Regions from separate parts of the Streptomyces sp. N35 genome, predicted to be linked through region 2. Evidence: riboswitches for the same ligand, from Rfam matches in the RefSeq annotation. Region 2 holds a riboswitch; each other region holds the start of a gene.
What was found. Region 2 has a riboswitch for cyclic di-AMP ahead of JAO81_RS02610 (peptidoglycan DD-metalloendopeptidase family protein). Riboswitches for the same ligand answer to the same signal wherever they lie in the genome.
Positions count from the first base shown of each region.

Region 1 (7,148 bases), on a different contig from region 2:
GCCTCCAGCGGGGCGCTGGCGGAAAGGCTGTACCCCGTCGACCGGGCCACGGCCGAGCGTCTGCTCGTGGTGATGACGTACGAGTGGGGGCCGGTCCCGCCGCAGGACGCACCACAGGCATGCGCCGACGCGCGAACTCTGCTCAGCCGGTACGGCGACGAACTGTCCTTCCACAGCAACGTGACGGCGGCCCGCAGCACGCAGACACCAGATCTGACACGTGGATTCACCGGCTGGTCGCCGCTCACGCAGTACGCCGGAGACGTTGGACTCGTCGTCGTCGGCGCCCAGGAGATCGGTGTGTTCTGGTCGTTCGACCCGAGCTGACGGAGAGTGAAACCAGTGCTGACCAGATCCGCCACCTACCCCGACCGCGAAACCGCCCACTGGGCCACCCAGCAGGTGGTCACCCGTAACGAACAGCGAATCCACCGCTGGCTCGCCCAGGGCACCCGCCCCCGCCTCACCATCGAGGCGGCGTGGCCCTCACGCGACGAGCCGGTGGGCCGCGTCCTGCTCCAGGCGATGATGCTCGTGGGCCGCGACCCCGTGGACGTCCGCGCCGCCCGCGTCGTGCTGAAGCGCGAGCCGAGCAGCCCGCACGGCTTCGTCGTCGCCACCACCGTCCCGATCTACCTGTAGAGGCCTGAGCGAGCCATGCCCATGAAGCCCCTCGAATTCGACCGCCGCTACGGCGAGTTGGACCAGGTGATCAGCGCGTACCTCGGCATGCCCGCCGACGACGAGCCCGACAAGCCGAGCGAGGCCCTGCAGGCGTATCTCCGCCACACCTGGCACACCCGCCCGTGGGCCCTGGCCACGGCGGAGACCCAGCTCCGCGAGTACGCCCGCAACCCTCCGGGCCGCCTGCGCCTGAGCCTCGGCGAGTTCTACCCGGTCCCCGACGTGGGGCTGCCCGAATCGGCCGTCCAGGACTGGCTGTTCACGATCGCCGACCACATCAAGGCGAGCATCGAGGCGGGCGCGGTCCCGCCCCCGTCCGCCCCCCGCACCCACTGGGAGTGGCACGCCCGCTTCCCGGAACTCGGCCAGTTCCTCGGCGGCTGGTTCTCGCAGGACATGCCGGACGAGTTCACGGACCATGACGCTGCGGTACGAGACTACGTGGACGCGTCGGACCCCCAACTCGTGGCCCGTTTCACCGGCGAACTCCACGAACTGCTTGCCCTCCACCTCGACGAATCCGACTACGCCCTCGCCGTAGCGGAGCTGGGTATGGAGGTGGATCCGCCCCAGCCGTACGGTCCGGGCGGCTGGCTCGCATGGGTCGCGCAGCAACTCGGGGAGCCCCGGGCCGACTATGGTCCGCCGCTGCAGGGCGACTGAGTCGTGGTGGAACCGGACCGTGGTCCCACCCCGGCCCGGTGGGAGAGAGCCGTGCGCACAGTCCTCGGTGCCTGCGACGTCGTTGCTGTGGGCCCGCGACGGCGGGAGGACTGGGGGCAGGACGTGGCCGCCGTCATGGCCCGGGAGGTCGAGGACCCCCGCCGCTGGCCGGGGGTGGATCGCTGGCCGCCGGCGGCGCGGCCGAGCGGAGCCCGGCCGACCTATCCCTTCTTGCCGTACCGGGCCGACGAGCTGCGCCTGTACCTGCACCCCGTGGAGCCCGATCCCGCTGCGTGGCGGCTCGTCTCCCTGCTCGACGTGTGGTTCGAGGCCGGCCGCATCCCCGATATCGAGGTGCGCAAGGACGAGCTGCTGGGCGAGGCCCGTTGTGTGCTGGAGCGCTTCGGTTCCGATGCCGCGTTCTACACGAACTTCGACGATCATTACGTCGGCGTCGACCGCAACCCGATGAGTCCGCAGGGCTCCATCGACTGCCTCGGCGAACTCGACATCGACTGCGGGCTGGTGGCGGTGTCCGACGACGAGGTCGGTGTCTTCTGGTCGTTCACGGAGCTGTGAAGGCAGCGTTCCGTGTCACAGACCGAGTGGCTCTCTCGTCCCGTACGAGACAGCACCTCGCGAACGCAGGAGAGATCATGCACACCACCCTCTGGATCATCACCGCCCTCCTCGCCACCGCCTTCCTCTTGAGCGGCATCCTCAAAGTCGCTGTGTCCAAAGAGCGGATCGCCGCCTTCGGGTCCAGTGCCGAGTGGGTGCACGAGTTCAGTGCCGCGGGGGTCAAGGGCATCGGGGCGGTGGAGGTGCTGGCCGCGTTCGGGCTGGTGCTGCCCGCCGTCACCGGTATTGCGCCCGTGCTCGTGCCCCTCGCCGCCGTCGGGATCATGATGCTGATGACGGGGGCGGCCGTCGTGCGGGTCAGGCGCCGGGAGTTCAAGCTCGTGGTCGCCGACCTCGCGTACTTCGCCCTGGCCGCCGTTGTCGCCTGGGGGCGGTTCGGACCCGAGGCCTTCTGAAGGCAGCGAGAGCCGCACGTCCCGGCCCTCACGACACCCGCGTAGCCCCCGCGAACGGCATCGAGTCCACCGGAGCCAGCCGCACCGGCGCCGACGGATTCGGGGCGTGGATCATCTGTCCGTTCCCCACGTACAGCCCCACATGGCTGATGCCCGAGTAGAAGAACACCAGGTCGCCCGGGGCGAGTTCGGAGCGAGACACCCGCTGGCCCGCATTGATCTGCGTATAGGTCGTACGGGGCAGGGAGACGCCCGCCGAGCGGTACGCCGCCTGCGTCAGACCCGAGCAGTCGAAGGCGCCCGGGCCCGAGGCGCCCCACACGTAAGGGCTGCCCAGCGCGCCGTACGCGAAGGAAACAGCCTGTGCGGCACGGGCGTTGGGGGCCTTGAGCGAGCCGCGGGGCATCTCGCGCGACGCGCGGTCCCCGGATGCGCCGTCGGCGTAGGAGGCCTGCTGGGCGGGGGAGAGCGTGGCGAGCAGCTCACGGGCCTTGTCCAGCTTGCCGTTGATCTCGGCCTTGCGCTGCTTCAACGCCGCCTGGTGCTCCCGCAGTTCGTCGAGCCGCCGGGCCGCCTCGCTGCGCAGCTGCTCGATCTCGCGCAGATCGTCCCGTACGCCCTCGATGGCCGAAGCCTGCCGGCCGGCCGTCTGCGCGGCGAGCGAGGCGCTGTCGAGGAACTCCTGCGGATCGGACGCGAGGGCCAGCTGCATCGTCGGGTCGATCCCGCCGGAACGGTACTGCTCGGTCGCCGCATGACCCAGCGCCGTACGCGCCTCGTTCAGCTTGTCGCTCTTGCGGGCGGCCTCGTCCTGCAGCTCGTTGATCGCGCCGCGGGCCTTCTGGGCCTTCTCCCGCGCCCCGTTGTACTTCTCGGTGGCGACCTCCGCCTCGTGGTAGAGCTTGTCGACCTTCGCCTTCACCTGGGCCGGGGTGAGCCGGGGCTCCGCCTGTCCTGATCCCTCGAAGAGGGTCGTGGACGCGGCACCGGCCAGAGCCAGGGTCAGTGCGGTGCGTGCCGTATTGCCGGTGATCGAGCCGGTGAGCGAACGCGGTTTGGGCTTGCGATGCGCGGCCAACCTCAGACACTTCCTTACGCGTCCGGCGGTAGTGACCGACTGCCGTCCTGATCCTGTCTCGGGCGGCGGTGGGGAGCCGGTCACTGGGCAAGGACGCTAAACCTCTCCGTCACGGGGTGGTGACGGAAAGTGCGGAAGTGGTCTCGTGTGCCGGGATGCTGACCGCATATGACCGCGCTCGAGATGCTGCGTGCCAGAGGGACTCGGAGAGCTGACCGATACGCCCGAAGCGCCGGTTCACGAGCGGGTGATGTGCTACGGACCCGGACACAGGAGGCGTTCGGGCACCCTCTAGGCTCCGGGCCATGGACGTACTCATCAACGTGTTCGTCGCGCTGCACATCATCGGTATCGCCTCGCTGCTCGGCGGTTTCCTCACGCAGATGAAGGCGATGGGCGAGAACGCCGCGCGCTTCACCCCGGCGATGCTGCACGGCGCGCTCACCATGCTGGTCACGGGCGTGGCCCTGGTCGGCCTCAACCAGGCCGACGACCAGACCGTGAACAACATCAAGATCGGCGTGAAGCTCGCCGTCCTGATCGTGATCCTCGGTCTCGTCTACGTGAAGCGTGACGAGGAGAAGGTCGACAAGGGGATGTTCGCGGCGGTCGGTGCCCTGACCACCGCGAACATCTTCATCGCGACCCTGTGGACCTGATTCCCCGGGGCCTGGCTGCCCGGACCTGACTGCCCGGTCCTGACTGCCCGGACCTGATTCCCCGCTACGCCGGGCGTACGACGCTGTGGATCGGCATGTAGTAGATCGACTCGACCCGCACGTTGGCGCCCGGCTTCGGCGCGTGGATCATCTCGCCGTTGCCGATGTAGATGCCCACGTGGCTGATGTCGTCGTAGAAGAAGACCAGGTCACCGGGCTTGGCGTTGTCGACGCTCACGGTCGTGCCGGCCTTCACCTGGTCCCAGGTGGTGCGCGGCAGTGAGATCCCCGCCCGCGCCCACGCCTTCTGCGTGAGACCGGAGCAGTCGTACGAGTCGGGACCTGCCGCTCCCCATACGTACGGCTTGCCGATCTGGGACTGCGCGAACGCGATCACCTTCTCGGCCTTGGCCGCGTAGGCGTCACCGGAGTCGGAGGCGGGCGGATCGGCCGGCTCCTCGGCGGCCTCCTCCTGCGCGGCCTCTTCCTTGGCGGCCTGCTCGGCCGCCGCCTTGCGCTTGGCCTCTTCCTCCGCGGCCTGCTTACGGGCCAGCTCCTCGGCCTTGCGCTTGGCCTCGGCCTCCCGCTTGCGCTCCAGCTCGGCGAGGCGCGCCTTCTCCTCCGCCGTCAGCTTCGACAGCAGCTCACGCGCCTCGCCCAGCTTCTTCTGCACGTCCTGCTTGCTGGTCTTGAGGTCGCCCTCGGACTCGGAGAGCTGCGCGAGGGAGTCGGTGGCCTCGTCCCGCTTGTCGTTCGCCTGCGTCTGGAGCGACTTGAAGTCCTCGACGGCCTTCTGCTGCTGGCCGGAGAGCCGCCCCATCAGCTGGCGCTGCGCGAAGTAGTCGTCGGGGTTGTCCGACAGCAGAAGGACGGCGGTGTCGGACGAAGTGCCGTTGCGGTACTGCGCGGCCGCGATCTGGCCGAGCTCGCGCCGGGCATCGTTCACCTTCTCGGTGCGCTGGGCGACCTCGTCCTGGAGGTCGTTCAGCTTGTCGCGCTGCTGGTCGGACTTCTCCTTGGCCAGGTTGTACTTCTGGGTGGCGGAGCCGGCCTCGCGGTAGAGATCGTCGACTTTCTTCTGCACCTCCTCGAGGGAGGGCTTGTCGGGCTCGGCGGGCGCGGCGTTCGCGGTCTGCGCCAGCAGCGCCACGGAGGTCAGCGCGGCCGAGGTGATCCCGACGGCATGCGAGGTACGTATTCGACTGGTCCGCGGCTTGCGGTGCGACGCCAAGACCGGCGCTCCTTCCAGTTGGCGCCTACCGGGTTAGCTGTCGGGTTCGGGCGGTATGGAAGGTCTGCCCTACGGGACGTTGGGGGCGTCCCGATTCACCCCAGGTGTTGGGTGGGTCCCCGGCTCCGGATCGCCTTGACGACGCCCCGGACTCAGCGCAGGCCACGCGGTCCCGGCGATGGTCGCCGGCGGGGGTACGAGCGGCCCGGAAGCACGCTAGCCAACTCGTGTGGCTGCTGTGAAGGTTGATGTGCGATATGCCCGATACATTTTCGTGACCTTGGCGACTCGGCGCCGACGCCCCCGTCCCCTATGTCTTCGCTTGTCACCACAACAGGAGTTTTACCGAGGCGCCTTGACCTCCGACGCCTCCCCTCCCCGGCCCCTCCCCGGCCCCTCCCCGGCTCCTCCCCGACTCCTTCCCGCTCCTCCCCGGCTCCTCCAGCGATTCCTCCTGCAAACCCTCCGGTAATCTGACGCTTTCCCCACAAGGAGTTGCGTAAGTGGAGTTCCGGCTGCTCGGAGCGGTTTCCGTCGCCACCGAGACCGGTGAACTGCCACTCGGCCCCGCCAAGCGGCGCAGCCTGCTCGCCGCGCTGCTGCTGCGGCCCAACCACCCCGTTCCCGTGGACCAGTTGACGGCCGCGCTGTGGGACCACGAGCCGCCGACGCGGGCCCGGAGCGTGATCCAGGGCCATGTGTCGCGGCTGCGGGCCCTGTTCGCAGGGGTGGAAGCGGACGTGTACGGCGTCGAACTGCTCACCCAGGGCACGGCGTACGTGCTGCGCATGCCGGAGAGCCTCCTGGACGCCCACCGCTTCGAGGAACTGGTGGCGCTGGCCCGCGGTCAGCGGACGCCGGCCGACGCCGTCGCGATGTACCAGGAGGCCCTCTCGCTGTGGCAGGGTCCCGCCCTGACCGGAGCGCACCCGAGCCCGCCGCTGCAGGCCGCCGCGCACGCGCTGGAGGAACTGCGGCTCGCCACCGTGGAACTGCTGGCCGCCGAGTACACACGGCTCGGCGAGCACGCGCGGGCCGCGGCCGTACTGCGCGTGGAGGCGGACGTTCATCCGCTGCGCGAATCGCTGGCGGCCGCGCTGATGACGGCCCTGCAGCGGGCGGGCCGCCGTTCGGAAGCGCTGGACCGGTTCCACCGCACGCGGCGGCTGCTCGCCGATGAGCTGGGCGTAGATCCGGGGCACGAGCTGGCGGACGCGTATGCGGTGGCGCTGCGGGGGGAGGAGCTGGGCGGGGCGGGAGGTGCGCGCGGCGGCACGGGCATCGCGGCGGAACCCTCCTCGCCGTCGATGACACCCATGGCGCCCCTGCAACCGGAGCCGCACTCTCCCGAACTCCACTCTCCCGGACCGCTCGCTCCCGAGCCGCGCTCTCCCGGACCGCACGCTCCCGAGCCGTACTATCCCGGACCGCACGCTGCTGAGCCGCACGCTCCCGAGCCGCCGTCTCCCACCCCCCTCGCCGACACCATCGACCTCCTGCCCCGCATGCCGCGCGGCTTCCACGGCCGGGCCGCCGAACTCACCGCCCTGTCCCGCGCCGCCGCGGGGGAGGCCCCCGTGTGCCTGGTCACCGGGCCCGCGGGCGTGGGCAAGACGGCCCTCGTGGTGCACTGGGCGCACCGCAACCGCGCCGCGTTCCCCGGCGGACTGCTCTACGCCGACCTGCGCGGCTTCAGCGACACCGGCACCGTGCCCCGTATCGACGTGCTGCGTGAATTCCTGCTCGCGCTCGGGGTCGCGCCGCACCGGATCCCCGAGTCGGCCGAGGGCGCGTCC
Region 1 is NZ_JAEIMH010000056.1:36,217-43,364, forward strand. Features, by position in the region: gene JAO81_RS27465 (hypothetical protein) at 1-327, shown strand, start outside; gene JAO81_RS27470 (RNase A-like domain-containing protein) at 343-642, shown strand; gene JAO81_RS27475 (contact-dependent growth inhibition system immunity protein) at 658-1,347, shown strand; gene JAO81_RS27480 (hypothetical protein) at 1,399-1,926, shown strand; gene JAO81_RS27485 (DoxX family protein) at 2,004-2,384, shown strand; gene JAO81_RS27490 (C40 family peptidase) at 2,413-3,462, opposite strand; gene JAO81_RS27495 (hypothetical protein) at 3,768-4,121, shown strand; gene JAO81_RS27500 (C40 family peptidase) at 4,186-5,352, opposite strand; cyclic di-AMP (ydaO/yuaA leader) riboswitch at 5,359-5,520, opposite strand; gene JAO81_RS27505 (AfsR/SARP family transcriptional regulator) at 5,856-7,148, shown strand, end outside.
Region 1: linked by a shared signal. The riboswitch ahead of JAO81_RS27500 (C40 family peptidase) and the one ahead of JAO81_RS02610 (peptidoglycan DD-metalloendopeptidase family protein) in region 2 are both predicted to bind cyclic di-AMP.

Region 2 (7,148 bases):
CTCACCCAGTCCCAGCTGGACGCGGCCAAGGGCGACGCCCGGACCCAGCTGCCCGACGGGCTGCACCGCCCGTCGCACTGGGCGCCCGGCCAGCGTTGACATGTCCGCGGACGCCTCCCGATACTGAACGGCCGATCAGTAGCCGCTCCCCCCACGGAGGCACGATGCCCGACACGCCGCTGCTCACCCTCACCTGGACCGACCACGTCACCGGTCACCGAGGACACCTCGTCGTGGACCGGTTGGTGCGCGGGGTCAGCAGCGGGGGCCTGAGAATGCGCGCGGGCTGCACCCTCGAGGAAGTGGCCGGTCTGGCACGCGGGATGTCCATGAAGGAAGCCCTGCACTACCGGCCCGGCGCCCGGTACATCCCGCTCGGCGGCGCCAAGGGCGGCATCGACTGCGACCCGCGCTCCCCCGAGGCGCATGGCGTGCTCGTCCGCTATCTGCAGGCGATGCGCCCGTACGTGGAGAGCTTCTGGACCACGGGCGAGGACCTCGGCCTCACCCAGGACGTGGTCGACAAGGCGATGGCGGAGGCCGGTCTGGTCTCGTCGATCCAGGCCGTGTACCCGCTGCTCGACGACGAGACCGCGGCGCGGCAGCGGCTCGCGGACGCCTTCGCGCTGCGGGTGGACGGCATCGGTCTCGACGAGCTCGTCGGCGGCTGCGGCGTCGCCGAGTCCGCCCTCGCCGCCCTGGACCGCGCGGGCAGCCCGTACGCGGGGACCCGGGTCGCCGTGCAGGGACTCGGCACCATGGGCGGCGCGACGGCCCGCTTCCTCGACCGGGCCGGCCTGAAGGTGGTCGCGGTGGCCGACGTCCGGGGGACCCTCACCAACCCGGACGGTCTCGACGTCGAAGCGCTGCTCGCCGCGCGCGACGCGTACGGCGCCGTCGACCGCGCCGCCCTGCGCCCGGCCGACCGTCAACTGCCCGGCGACGCCTGGCTGTCGGTGGACGCGGACATCCTCGTCCCCGCCGCCGTGTCGTATGCGATCGACGAGCGCAATCAGGGACGGATCACGGCCCGCTGGATCGTCGAGGCGGCCAATATGCCGGTCCTGCCCGAGGCCGAGCGGCTGCTCGCCGAGCGCGGGATCACCGTGCTGCCCGATGTCGTGGTCAACTCCGGTACCAACGCCTGGTGGTGGTGGACGCTCTTCGGGGACATCGGCGCCGACGCCGACGAGGCGTTCGCGTACACCGGCCGAGCGCTGCGCGATCTGGTGGACGCGATCCTCGAACGGGCCGCGGCGGACGGCGTCTCCCCCCGCTCGGCCGCGCATGCGCTCGCCGGGGAGCGGCTGGCCGAGATCGCGCGGCGCTACGGCCACCACCGCTGACCCCGGGCCCGCCCGGGCCGGGATCGCCAACTAGGGTGAGCGCGTGGCAAGGGTCCGGTTGAGTGTGGAGGAGCGGCGCGAGGAACTGTTGCGCGCCGCCGTCGAGCAGATCGAGCAGCGCGGTGTCGCCGCTGTCCGGATCGCCGACGTGGCCGCCTCGCTCGGGGTCAGCAACGCCCTTGTCCTGTACCACTTCTCGACCAAGGAGAAGCTGGTCGCCGCGGCGTTCGCGTACGCCGCCGAGGGCGATCTCGCCCATCTGCACAAGCTCCTGGGCCGTCGCACCACGGCGCTGCGCCGGCTGCGCGCCGCGATCCGGTGGTACGCGCCGACCGGCAGCGCCAAGGGCTGGCGGCTGTGGATCGAGGGCTGGGCCGCGGGTCTGCGCGAGCCGGTGCTGCGCCAGGTGACACGGGACGTCGACCAGCAGTGGAAGTGCGCGCTCGCCGAGGTCATCGGCGAGGGGGTCGAGGCGGGCGAGTTCCGCTGCCCGGATCCGGCCGCGGCCGCGCTGCGTCTGACCGCGCTGCTCGACGGCCTCGCCGTGCAGAACACCGCATACGCCGCCGGCCCCTCCCGCACGACCATTCTGACCTGGGTGGACGAGGCACTGGCGCGTGAACTGGGCCTGGCCCGGGAGGCGTTGACACGGAACGCGCGCTGAGCGCGACGGCCCGGGGACACACGCGCGCTGAGCGCGACGGCCCGGGGGACATGCGAGTCCACCGGGCCGTACCGTCCGTTGCGATGCCGATCCGTTGGCTCAGCGCAGTTCGTACACCTCGGTCACCGTGACCCGGTCCTCGATCTCGCCGGGCGCGACCGGCACGCCTTCCTTGTCGAACTGCACCGCCGGAAGCGCCACCGGCCGCGGCATCCCGCTGTCGCCCTCGTTCACGGACACGAGACGCCCCAGCTTCATGCCGCTGAGCTCGGCGTACTGGGCGGCCTTGGCGTGTGCGTCCCTGTGCGCCGCCGTACGGGCCCGCTCGCGCAGCTTGCGGGTGTCGGCGACGTCGAAGGCCACCGAGTGGATCCGCCCCGCGTCGCCGGCGGCGTCCATGACCTTCTGCAGAACCGAGCCGGCCTTGTCGATGTCGCGGACGCGCACCGAGAAGACCTGTCCGGCCTGGTAGCCGGTGACCTTGCTGGCACCGTTCGGCTCGTGCTGGGTGACGGCCGAGACGTTGAGGCTCTCGGTGCGGACGTCCTTCTCCGCGATGCCCGCCTCGCGCACGGCGGCGAGCATCGCGTCGGCCGCCTTGTTCTGCGCGGCGAGCGCCTGCTGTGCGGTCTTCGCGGTGGTCTCGACGCCGATGTGCAGGATGGCGATGTCGGGCGCCGCCGTGGCCTGCCCGTCACCGGTCACGGTCACGAGGGCGGGCGCGGGGGCGGGAGCGCTGTGCGGTGCGGGGGCGGCCGGCTCCGCGGCGAGTGCGGGGACCGCGCCCGCCGTGAGCATGCCGCCCGCGAGGGCGGCTGCCGCCGCGGCGCGGGCGACGAGCGGGGACGGAGTGCGTACGGCCATGGGGTGAGGTCCTCCGGATCGGGGGTGCGGTGCGCCCGGGCGGGGCGGCCCGGGCGCGCGGACATCCCAGCACCGACAGCCCGCCGTGCCGGTACGCCACTCCCGGCGGAACCGCCCTGTCACCTCACCGGTCCAGCCGGCAAACACCCGCCCCGCACCCGCGAACGTCAAGCGGGGCCCCTCAAATTCACGCCATCGAGTGACAGCACTCCGGCGCACGACCCCGACTTCATGCACGGCGCTTAGATTCGGCGCCGGACACCCCGGCCCCCGGTGTCGCCCGAGCTGCGACAGCAGACGACCTGGGGGAAAGGTGTTTCCCGACGCTCAACAGTCCACGCCCCTGATGCGACGCGATGGCGAGCGGCTCACCGTGGAGCTGCACGGCGAGCTGGACGTGGCCATGGTCCTGGACATCGAGGACCCGCTGCTCCAGGAGCTTCGCCTGCCGACGGCCGAACTCGTCCTCGACATCCGCCTGTTGACCTTCGTCGACTGCAGCGGGATCGCCCTGATCGAACGGCTCCGGGCGCGCCTCGGCCTGACCGACGGCCGTATGGTCCTGATCTGCACGGACCCGTTCGTGCTGCGCATCCTCACGTACCTGGGCGTACCCGACTCCGTCCCGGTCCTCGCCAGCCCTCCGTACGACGCTTACCGGGCGCACCCGTCGGCCGACGGGGGGCCGCGGGGGGGGCGGCCGGCCGGGGGCCGCGGAGGGATCAGGGGAGCACAGGGGGGTCGGCCCGCAGGGGACCGCAAAGGGAGCAGCTGACCGCGAAGGGATCAGCCGACAGGCGCCTTCAAGGGCAGCAGATCCGGCCGCTTCGCCGACACATGGTCACCCGAGGACTCCCCCCTCAGCCGGCGCCCGATCCACGGCACCAGGTACTCCCGCGCCCACTGGATGTCGTCCCGGCGCACCGCGAGCGCGGTGCGCGGCGGCAGCTCGGGCCAGGCCTGGTCGGGGTCGGCGGGGATCTCCAGGCCGAGCACCTGGGCGGCCCGCAGCGCGACACGGGTGTGGCCCTCGGGCGACAGATGCAGCCGGTCGCCGTCCCAGGCGCGCCGGTCCTGCACCGAGCGCAGCGACCACAGATCGAGCACCGGGCACCCGTAGCGGTCGGCGATGGCCCGTACATGCGCGGTGTACGTGGCGATCTTTCCGCGCAGATGCCGGAGAACCGGCACGTCGCGGGTGTCGAAGCCGGTGGTCACGACGACCGTGCCGACGGCCGCCGTCAGATCGGCGACGGCCCGCTCGAAGCGTTCGGCGACATCGTCGGGGTCGGTGCCCGGGCGGATGATGTCGTTGCCGCCGGCGCAGAAGGAGACCAGTTCCGGCGCGAGCTCCTTGGCGCGCGGAACCTGGTCCTCGACGATCTGGTCGAGCAGCTTTCCGCGGACCGCCAGGTTGGCGTAGCGGAAGCTGTGCTCGGGGTGGCGGTCGGCGAGCAGCACGGCGAGCCGGTCCGCCCAGCCGACGAAGGCGCCATCGGGGCCAGGGTCTCCGACGCCTTCGGTGAAGCTGTCGCCGATGGCCACATAGGAGGCGAAAACCGCCGGGGTCACGGCGGTGAGGGCTGCGGGTGTCGTCGAATCGTCTGCCACGTCGGCATATTTTTCACCCCGGTACGTGACCTACGCCACCGTAGGTGCCTCTTGACGGCTGGTGAGATAGGACACTCGTAAAGTCTCGTCCAACCTGGAATACGCCTCAAAATCCCAAATGCCAGGTAGTCCGGGGCCCATGGGGCCCCGGCACCGGGCGGGGCCTCCGGGGGCCGGGGGGAGAGCGATACGCCGTACGAGCGCAGGTACGCGACGGGGTCCATGTCCGAGCCGTAGCCCGGGCCGGTGCGGACCTCGAAGTGCAGGTGCGGTCCGCTGGAGTTGCCGGTCGAGCCGACGAGGCCGATCTGCGTACCGCCCGCGACGCTCTGGCCGGTGGACACCGACAGCTGCGACATATGGGCGTACTGCGAGTAGCGGCCGTCGGCGTGCTGGATGACGACCTCGTTGCCGTACGAGCCGCTCCAGCCCGCGGAGACGACGGTGCCCTCGCCGATGGCCTTGACCGGGGTGCCCGAGGCGGCCGCGAAGTCGGTGCCGGTGTGGTAGCCGCTGGACCACATGGAGCCCGCGGTGCGGTACTGGGTGGAGACACCGGCGGCGACCGGGGCGGTGAAGCCGGAGGTGGTGGCGGCGGCCTGCTCGGCCTTGGGCGCGGGAGCCTCGGCGGCCGGTGCTTCGGCCGTCCCGGCAGTGCCGGCGTCGCTCCGCACGGAGGACTTCGAGGCGTCCGCCGGCGCCTCCTTCGCCGTGCCGGTGGCTCCGGCGGCGGCCTGTACCGCGGCTCCGATCTTGAGCTTCGCGCCGGGCACGATCAGGCGCGGGTCGTCGCCGATGACCTTCTTGTTCGCGGCGTACAGCGGCTTCCAGCCGCCCTCGATGCCGAGGTCGTCGGCTATCGCGGAGAGCGAGTCGCCGGTGACGACGGTGTAGGTCTTGTCGGCCGACTCGGCCTTCTTGACCGGCACGCTCTGCACCGGGGCACTGGCCACCGCCGCGGCCTGCGGCGTGGCGGCCTGGGCGCCGGTCGCACCGAGCAGCGGAAGGGCGAGGGCGGCGCCACCCGTGCCGGCGACGGCGAACGAGCGGGTGAGGCGGGCGGACTTGGGACGGCGGTGCTTACCCTTCGCGGGCATGGCGCATTCCTTCTCCGTCGCCTGCGAGGTGAGCTGTCGGGTTAGGACTGGAGATGTCCCGTCGCACCAGGCGACTTCACCCCAAGCCGCTCCGGTGGGACCGGAAACGGCGTCTTACCGTTGGGTCCCCCGCTCCTGCCGTGCACGGGTGTGGGGCGAATTCCGGTGGCGGCAGGATTGGGCGTCCACCGGGTTGTCGGTGACCGTAAGGGAGCGGTGAGGCGGAAAACAAACATCTCAATTCCCTTGGACCACACAGGAGCTGATCCATTCCGGGAATTACCGTCACCCTGCGTGGATAAACGATCTTTACCATCCGCATACCCAGCGGAATTCACCGACGGAGATCGCCACACACCGTCACGTATATGATCCCGCTCACGCCCGAAACGCCACCACCCTTTACTTCAGGGCCAGTTACCCCTTAGGTCCCGAATCGGGCATTAGGGGCGCACCCGACGGAACCGGTAGACACCGGCATCGAAGTCCCCTTTGAGGCCCGTGCGCAGTCCGTGGTGCAGCAGGACCGAGCCCCGGTACACCTCGTCCGTCCCGAGGAGTTCGTACGAGGCGTCGGCGGCGATCCCGTGCAGGCGCACCCGCGCCACGGGCTCTCCGTACCGCTGGGCCTGCAGCCACGCCAGGACGACGAGCTCGTCCCCGCGTACGTACTGCACCGCGCTCAGTCCGCCCCGCGGGGCGCGCAGCCGGTGCAGTTCGCCGAGCTGGACGGTGTCCCGGATCTCCTTGTAGAGCGAGACCCACGAGCGCGCCTCGTCGCGTTCCTGCCGTGTCCACTCGGCGAGGTCACCGCCGACTCCGAGCACCCCCGCCATCGCGCTCACGAAGCGGAAGCGCAGCGAGCTGACCCGTCCATTCAACTGCACGTTCGGGCTGTCGGTGACCCAGGCGGCCATGACCCGCGCCGGGTGGACGTGGGTGAATCCGTGCTGGATGTCGAGCCGGTCGAGGGGGTCGGTGTTGTCCGAGGTCCACACCTGGTCGGTGCGGCTCAGCACGCCCAGATCGATACGCCCGCCACCGCCCGAGCAGGATTCGAAGGCCACCCCGGGATGGGTCGCGCGCAGTCGGTCGAGCAGTCGGTAAAAGGCATGCACATGCTCATTCCAGAGCTTCTGCGGATAGGCCTCGCCCGGCCAGCCGGCATCGGTGAAACACCGGTTGAAGTCCCACTTCACATAGTCGATCGGCGCCGAGGAAAGCAGCGTGTGCAGCTGCTCCCACAGATACTCCTGGACGTCTTCGCGCGCCAGATTGAGCACCAGCTGGTTACGGAATTCGGTGCGTGTACGACCGGGATGGTGCTGCACCCAGTCGGGATGCGACCGGTACAGATCGCTGTCGGCGTTCACCATTTCCGGCTCGACCCAGATGCCGAACTGCATACCGAGTGCGTGCACTTCATCGGCCAGGGGCTTCAGACCGCCGGGGAAGCGATCCGGGTTGGGGGTCCAGTCGCCCAGCCCGGCCCGGTCGCTGACCCGCGCCCCGAACCAGGCGTCGTCCACGACGAACAGCTCCACGCCCATCTCGGCCGCGTGGCGG
Region 2 is NZ_JAEIMH010000003.1:167,085-174,232, forward strand. Features, by position in the region: gene JAO81_RS02580 (pentapeptide repeat-containing protein) at 1-99, shown strand, start outside; gene JAO81_RS02585 (glutamate dehydrogenase) at 165-1,346, shown strand; gene JAO81_RS02590 (TetR/AcrR family transcriptional regulator) at 1,390-2,010, shown strand; gene JAO81_RS02595 (SIMPL domain-containing protein) at 2,110-2,874, opposite strand; gene JAO81_RS02600 (STAS domain-containing protein) at 3,221-3,649, shown strand; gene JAO81_RS02605 (SGNH/GDSL hydrolase family protein) at 3,661-4,485, opposite strand; partial or broken gene JAO81_RS02610 (peptidoglycan DD-metalloendopeptidase family protein) at 4,668-5,582, opposite strand; cyclic di-AMP (ydaO/yuaA leader) riboswitch at 5,586-5,750, opposite strand; gene JAO81_RS02615 (alpha-galactosidase) at 6,026-7,148, opposite strand, start outside.

Region 3 (7,148 bases), on a different contig from region 2:
GCCCGGCGAAAGCCCGGGGCACGGGTGAATCCCTGACGCGGCCGCGGGGTACGTTGGCCGACGTGAACGCTCCCGACGCCCCCGGCCGCATCGTCCTGCTCACCACGACCCACCGCGTGGCCCCCGGCCTCCTGTCCTGGCCGGCCTGGCAGGCTCTGCACAGCGCCGATCTCGTCCTGTGCGCCGACCCGGCCCACCCCCAACTCCCGTATCTGCGCGAGGCGGGCGTCACCGTGGAGCAGCGCACCCCCGCCGCCGAGGAACTGATCGACGCCTGCGCGGGCGACCGCACCGTGATCGTGCTCGCGAGCGGCGAGGGCGACCCCCTGCTCACCGACGGTCTGGCCCGGCTCGCGGGTTCGGGCCGGGTGCGGATGCCCGACCTCGAGCTGCTCCCGGCCTCGTACGATCTGCCGGGCGCCCGCCTCCTCGACCTCGTCCAGGTCATGGACCGCATCCGCCGCGAGTGCCCCTGGTCCTCGCAGCAGACCCACAAGGGCCTGGCGAAATACGGCATCGAGGAGGCCTACGAACTCGTCGAGGCCATCGAGGAGGGCGACCGTACGGAGCTGCGCGAAGAACTCGGCGACGTCCTGCTCCAGGTCGTCTTCCACGCCCGGATCGCCGCCGAGGACGAAGAGGAGCCCTTCGACATCGACGATGTCGCGGGCACCATCGTCACCAAGCTGATCCACCGCCACCCCCACGTCTTCGGCGATGACACGGCGCAGACCCCCGAAGAGGTCAAGGCGCACTGGCTGCGCACCAAGGCCGAGGAGAAGCAGCGCGACTCGGTCACCGAGGGCGTCCCGCTCGGCCAGCCCGGCCTCGCCCTGGCCGCCAAGCTCGCCTCACGGGTCCGTACGGCAGGGCTCGACGTTCCGCTGCCCCAGGGCACGGGCCTCGGCTACGAACTGCTCGCCCTGGCCGTCCGCGCGGAATCCGAGGGAATCGACCCGGAGGCCGCACTGCGGGCGGCGGGGCGGGCGTACCGGGACGCGATCAGGGTCGTGGAGGCCGGCGAGAAGGGGAGCGGAGAGGCGGATACGGTCGAGGGGTGACCAGCACCGCCCCGACCGGACCCACGCCGACCGGAACAACTCCGCCTGAACTCTTCACCTGGGAGTTCGCCACCGACCCGTATCCCGCCTACGCCTGGCTGCGCGAGCACGCCCCGGTGCACCGCACCACGCTGCCCAGCGGGGTCGAGGCCTGGCTGGTCACCCGGTACGCCGACGCCAAGCAGGCGCTCGCCGACCAGCGGCTCAGCAAGAATCCGGTGCACCACGCCGGGGACGAGCGGGCCAAGGGCAGGACGGGCATCCCCGGTGAACGCAAGGCCGACCTGATGACCCATCTGCTCAACATCGACCCGCCGGACCACACCCGGCTCAGGCGGCTGGTCTCGAAGGCGTTCACGCCGCGCAGGGTCGCCGCGTTCGCGCCCCGGGTGCAGGAGCTCACCGACCAGCTCATCGACTCCTTCGCGCGGAAGGGGAGCGCGGATCTGATCCACGAGTTCGCCTTCCCGCTCCCCATCTACGCGATCTGCGATCTGCTCGGCGTACCGGCCGAGGACCAGGACGACTTCCGTGACTGGGCGGGCATGATGATCCGTCATGGCGGCGGGCCGCGCGGAGGAGTCGCGCGCAGCGTCAAGAAGATGCGCGGCTATCTCGCCGAGCTGATCCACCGCAAGCGCGCCGAACTGCCCGAACACCCTGCGCCGGACGAGGACTTGCTCTCCGGTCTCATCCGCGCGAGCGACCACGGCGAGCACCTCACCGAGAACGAAGCGGCCGCGATGGCCTTCATCCTGCTCTTCGCCGGCTTCGAGACCACGGTCAATCTGATCGGCAACGGGACCTATCAACTCCTCCGTCACCCCGAACAGCGCGCCCGCCTCCAGGAGTCGCTGGCCGTGGGGGAGCGGGGCCTCCTGGAGACGGGAGTCGAGGAACTCCTGCGCTACGACGGGCCGGTGGAGCTCGCGACCTGGCGTTTCGCCACCCAGGACCTGACCATCGGCGGCCAGGGGATCGCCGTCGGCGACCCGGTCCTCGTCGTCCTCGCCGCCGCCGACCGGGACCCCGAGCGCTTCGAGCAGCCGGACACCCTCGACCTCTCCCGCCGCGACAACCAGCACCTCGGCTACGGGCACGGCATCCACTACTGCCTCGGCGCGCCGCTCGCCCGACTGGAAGGACAGGCGGCGCTCGCCACCTTGCTCACGCGTCTGCCGGATCTCCGGCTTGCGGGAGAAGAGGGCGATTTGCGGTGGCGTGGGGGGCTCATCATGCGCGGATTGCGGGCGCTACCGGTCGAGTTCACCCCAGAACGCCCTGCCTCGTAACACGCTGACGACGTCCAGTAACTGACGCCTCGTCAAAACTGTGACTTTCACGTGATCTGCGCTGCATCGACTTGTGACTGACGTTCGAATGCGGCTACGTTCACCGCTTAGCTCAGCTGCCACTGGGGACCCAGGACCTGACGTATGTACGGGCCCGAGTTCCCCGTGGTCCCTCAGCAGTGCAGTCACGCGAAAGGCGTTCACATGCTTTCCGGGAACGGTCGTCACCGTCGACCCCGCCAGGTCCCCGGCCTGGTCGTCGCAGCCGGCGTCACCGGCTCAGCGCTCGCCCTGCCGCTGTTCGGCGCGACGGGCGCGAGCGCGGCCGACGGCTCCAGCTGGGACCGCCTCGCCGAGTGCGAGAGCGGCGGCGTGTGGAGTGCGAACTTCGGCAACGGGTACTACGGCGGGCTGCAGTTCGACCAAACGACCTGGGAGGAGTTCGGCGGGCTCGACTATGCGCCGACCGCCGATCTGGCCAGCCGCGGCGAGCAGATAGCCGTGGCCGAGAAGGTCGTCGCGGCGCAGGGCCCGCAGGCCTGGGCCACGTGCGCGCCGATCGCCGGGCTCGTGACGGCATCGCCGAGCGCCACGCCGGAGAGCGAGCGGGACAAGACCCAGGACGGCAAGGGCGAGTCCGGCAAGACGGACAAGTCCGAGAAGGCGGACGGCGGCGCGACGTCGGACGCGGACGGATCGACCGCATCGCCGGACCCTTCCGCCTCGGCCACTGCGGACCCCTCGGACCCCTCGGCCCCCTCCGCCTCGGCGACTGGTGACCCTTCCGCCTCGGCCACTCCCGGCCTCGGTGACCTCCCGCTGTTCGGCGAGAGCGACTGGAACCTCGGCGGCTCCTCCGTATCCCCCTCATCCCCCTCGGACGATTCCGGCATTCCGGACGACCTGCCCACTCCGGGCGGCACGGAGGGCGGCGGCACCGCCGGAAGTGACGAATCCGACAACTCCGGCGGCGATTCCGCCACTTCGCCCGACGACTCCTCCGGCCGCCACCGCGGCGACCGCGCCCCCGACGACACCGCCGACGCCGACCGTGGCTCCTCCGGCCGGCATGCCTCGCGTGACGACGAGGCGCGCGACGCGGGCGCCGCGGACGGCGCGTACACCGTGCGGCCCGGCGACAGCCTTTGGGGCATCGCGGACGACCAGCAGGTCGAGGGCGGCTGGACTTCCCTTTACGCCGGCAACCGCCTGGTCATCGGCGACGACCCGAACCTCATCGTGCCTGGCCAGGACCTGGCGCTCGGTCAGAACTGACGCGATAACAGGGGTAGGGACATGGGCGAGTTCGGCAGCGAATGTCCGTAATAAAGGAGCTTCGGGGGAAGTGAGAGATGGGTCTCACCGCCCCCGATTCTCTTTGAAATTCGAGCGTTTGCCCGTTTACGGTCGTGACCGCTCGCCATTGGTGAGCCCCGACGACCGCACGCCGAATCCTGCCGGCGGACGTACGGGAACAGTCGTCGCGTCATGCGCCGTAGGCAGGAGCGGGGGACCCAAGGTTTGCGCCGTGGGCGGTGGTTGAGAGACCGCCAACCCGGCTTGGGGTGAAGTGTCCGATATCGATACGTGGATACACGTTCATTTCGGACACCGGGTACTCACTGCACCCGAACCCGACAGCTCACCTCGCAGGCGTCGGTGAGGGGAAACTCCATGCTGTTTTCGGGCAAGGGCACTGGCAAGCACCGTCGTCTGACCAAGAGCGAGAAGGCCGTCCGCGCCGTCACGCTGGCCGGTGTCGCCGGCACCGCGATCGCCGCGCCGCTGATGACCGCCGGCTCCGCCTCCGCCGCGACCACCTCCGAGTGGGACCAGGTCGCCCAGTGCGAGTCGGGCGGCAACTGGTCGATCAACACCGGCAACGGCTACTACGGCGGCCTGCAGTTCTCGGCCTCCACCTGGTCCGGCTACGGCGGCACGGCCTACGCGCCCACCGCCGACCAGGCCACCAAGGCGCAGCAGATAGCCATCGGCGAGAAGGTCCTCGCGGGCCAGGGCAAGGGTGCCTGGCCGAGCTGTGGCGTGGGCCTGTCCAACGCCTCGAACGGCGCCGGCGCCGCGCAGGAGTCCGCTCCGCAGCAGCAGGCCCCGAAGCAGGAGTCCGCGCCGCAGCGCGAGTCCGCTCCGAAGGCCGACCGCTCGCAGCGCACCGTCGAGACCCCGACCGGCAAGAAGGTCGAGAAGGGTGACGGCGAGTACAAGGTGAAGTCCGGCGACACCCTCTCGAAGATCGCCGAGGCGCATGACGTCAAGGGCGGCTGGGAGAAGCTCTTCAAGCTGAACGACGACATCGTCGACGACGCGGACTTCATCTTCCCGGGCCAGCAGCTCCACCTGAGCTGAGCCGAGCTGAGCCAGGCCGGCTCCACCTGAGCCGAGCCACGCTGGCTCCACCCGAGCCGGCCACCCCCGGCGATTCCCCCCACGCTCCCCCCCCCCCGCGCCGGCCCCCCCGCCCCGCCGGGCCGGGGTCTTGCGCTCCTGCCCGATATGCCCGGCCCGTTCCGTACCGGCCGGTAATAAAGGTGTCCGGTCAGAGGCCCTTCTGCCCCGTATTACGGGCCTTCGGGCCTCTTTTCGTCCCAGGGGACGGGCGGTCGGCTGGCCGAAGCCTCAGAGCCGGTTAGGCTCTTGTCGCAAGGCCAAAGCGACCCTGCACTTCTAGCGTCACATCCCAGAAGGAGATGCTCGTGCCGTCCATCGACGTCGTCGTAGCCCGGGAAATCCTGGACTCCCGAGGCAACCCCACGGTCGAGGTCGAGGTTGGCCTCGACGATGGCAGCACCGGGCGTGCTGCCGTTCCGTCCGGTGCCTCCACCGGTGCGTTCGAGGCTGTGGAGCTCCGTGACGGAGACGCCAACCGCTACCAGGGCAAGGGTGTCGAGAAGGCCGTTCTGGCCGTCATCGAGCAGCTCGGCCCGGAGCTCGTCGGCTACGACGCCACCGAGCAGCGCCTCATCGACCAGGCCATGATCGACCTGGACGCCACCGACAACAAGGGCTCCCTCGGCGCCAACGCCATCCTCGGCGTCTCGCTCGCCGTCGCCCACGCCGCCTCCGAGGCCAGCGACCTTCCGCTGTTCCGCTACCTCGGCGGCCCGAACGCGCACCTGCTGCCCGTTCCGATGATGAACATCCTCAACGGTGGCTCCCACGCCGACTCCAACGTCGACATCCAGGAGTTCATGATCGCCCCGATCGGCGCGGAGTCCTTCTCCGAGGCCCTTCGCTGGGGCACCGAGGTCTACCACACGCTGAAGTCCGTCCTTAAGAGCAAGGGCCTGGCCACCGGCCTCGGCGACGAGGGCGGCTTCGCCCCGAACCTGGACTCCAACCGCGCCGCCCTCGACCTGATCGTCGAGGCCATCAAGCAGGCCGGTTACATCCCCGGCCAGCAGATCGCGCTCGCGCTCGACGTCGCCGCCTCCGAGTTCTACAAGGACGGCAAGTACGAGTTCGAGGGCAAGTCCCTCTCGGCCGCGGAGATGACCGAGTACTACGAGGAGCTCGTCTCCGCGTACCCGATGGTCTCCATCGAGGACCCGCTGTTCGAGGACGACTGGGCGGGCTGGAAGGTCCTCACCGACAAGCTGGGCGAGAAGGTCCAGATCGTCGGCGACGACTTCTTCGTCACCAACCCGGAGCGCCTGGCCCGCGGCATCGAGGAGGGCTCCGCGAACGCCCTCCTGGTCAAGGTGAACCAGATCGGTTCGCTCACCGAGACCCTCGAGGCCGTCTCGCTCGCGCAGTCCAACGGCTACAAGTGCATGATGTCCCACCGCTCCGGCGAGACCGAGGACGTCACCATCGCCGACCTGGCCGTCGCCACCAACTGCGGCCAGATCAAGACCGGTGCCCCGGCCCGCTCCGAGCGCGTCGCCAAGTACAACCAGCTCCTTCGTATCGAGGAGATCCTCGACGACGCCGCGGTGTACGCCGGCCGCAGCGCCTTCCCGCGCTTCAAGGGCTGATCACGGCGTTTGTGGCTGATGGCCGAGGCCTCTAGCCAGTCGTACGTACGTCCCCGCACCCGGTCCCGTACCGTGTGCGGGGACGTACGCGTGTAAGGGGAGGCGAGGGCATGGGAGCGAAGAGGGACCGGGACCGGTTCTCCACCACCACCCGGATCCGGCTGCTCGGTGAACAGACCGCCGCCCGCGTCTACCGTTCCCAGACCCGCCGCCAGGCCCGTCGCTCCCGGCTCACCGGCCGCGCGGCACTGCTCGCGCTGGTCGTCTGCTCGCTGATCGTGGCGCTCGCCTATCCCATAAGGCAGTACGTCGCCCAGCGCGCCGACATCGCCGAGCAGCAGCGCCTCCTCGACGAGGAGCGCGCCGAGACCGAGCGGCTGCGCGACGAGAAGTCCCGCTGGCAGGACCCGGCCTATATCGAGCGCCAGGCCCGCGAGCGGCTGCACATGGTGCACCCCGGCGAGACCGGCTACACCGTGGTCGACCCGTCCGCCGCCCGCGAGCGCCGCAAGGACACCAAGGCGACCGCCGACCGCGCCTGGTACGTGAACCTCTTCGACGGTGTCGACACCATGGACCGCGCCGGCCAGGCCGACGACTGATCCACCCGCTCTTTTGCTGTTCCGCTCTCTTCAATGGAAAGACCAGGCATGGAAACCCCGCCGCCCTCCACCCCGCGCACCGAGCCGACCGACGCCGACGTCGAGGCCTTCAAGCAGCAGCTCGGCCGCCCGCCGCGCGGTCTGCGGGCCATCGCGCACCGCTGCCCGTGCGGCCAGCCGGATGTCGTCGAGACCGCGCCC
Region 3 is NZ_JAEIMH010000059.1:10,318-17,465, forward strand. Features, by position in the region: gene JAO81_RS28170 (nucleoside triphosphate pyrophosphohydrolase) at 63-1,061, shown strand; gene JAO81_RS28175 (cytochrome P450) at 1,058-2,353, shown strand; gene JAO81_RS28180 (transglycosylase family protein) at 2,558-3,628, shown strand; cyclic di-AMP (ydaO/yuaA leader) riboswitch at 3,835-4,024, shown strand; gene JAO81_RS28185 (transglycosylase family protein) at 4,028-4,717, shown strand; gene eno (phosphopyruvate hydratase) at 5,059-6,345, shown strand; gene JAO81_RS28195 (septum formation initiator family protein) at 6,456-6,947, shown strand; gene JAO81_RS28200 (DUF501 domain-containing protein) at 6,996-7,148, shown strand, end outside.
Region 3: linked by a shared signal. The riboswitch ahead of JAO81_RS28185 (transglycosylase family protein) and the one ahead of JAO81_RS02610 (peptidoglycan DD-metalloendopeptidase family protein) in region 2 are both predicted to bind cyclic di-AMP.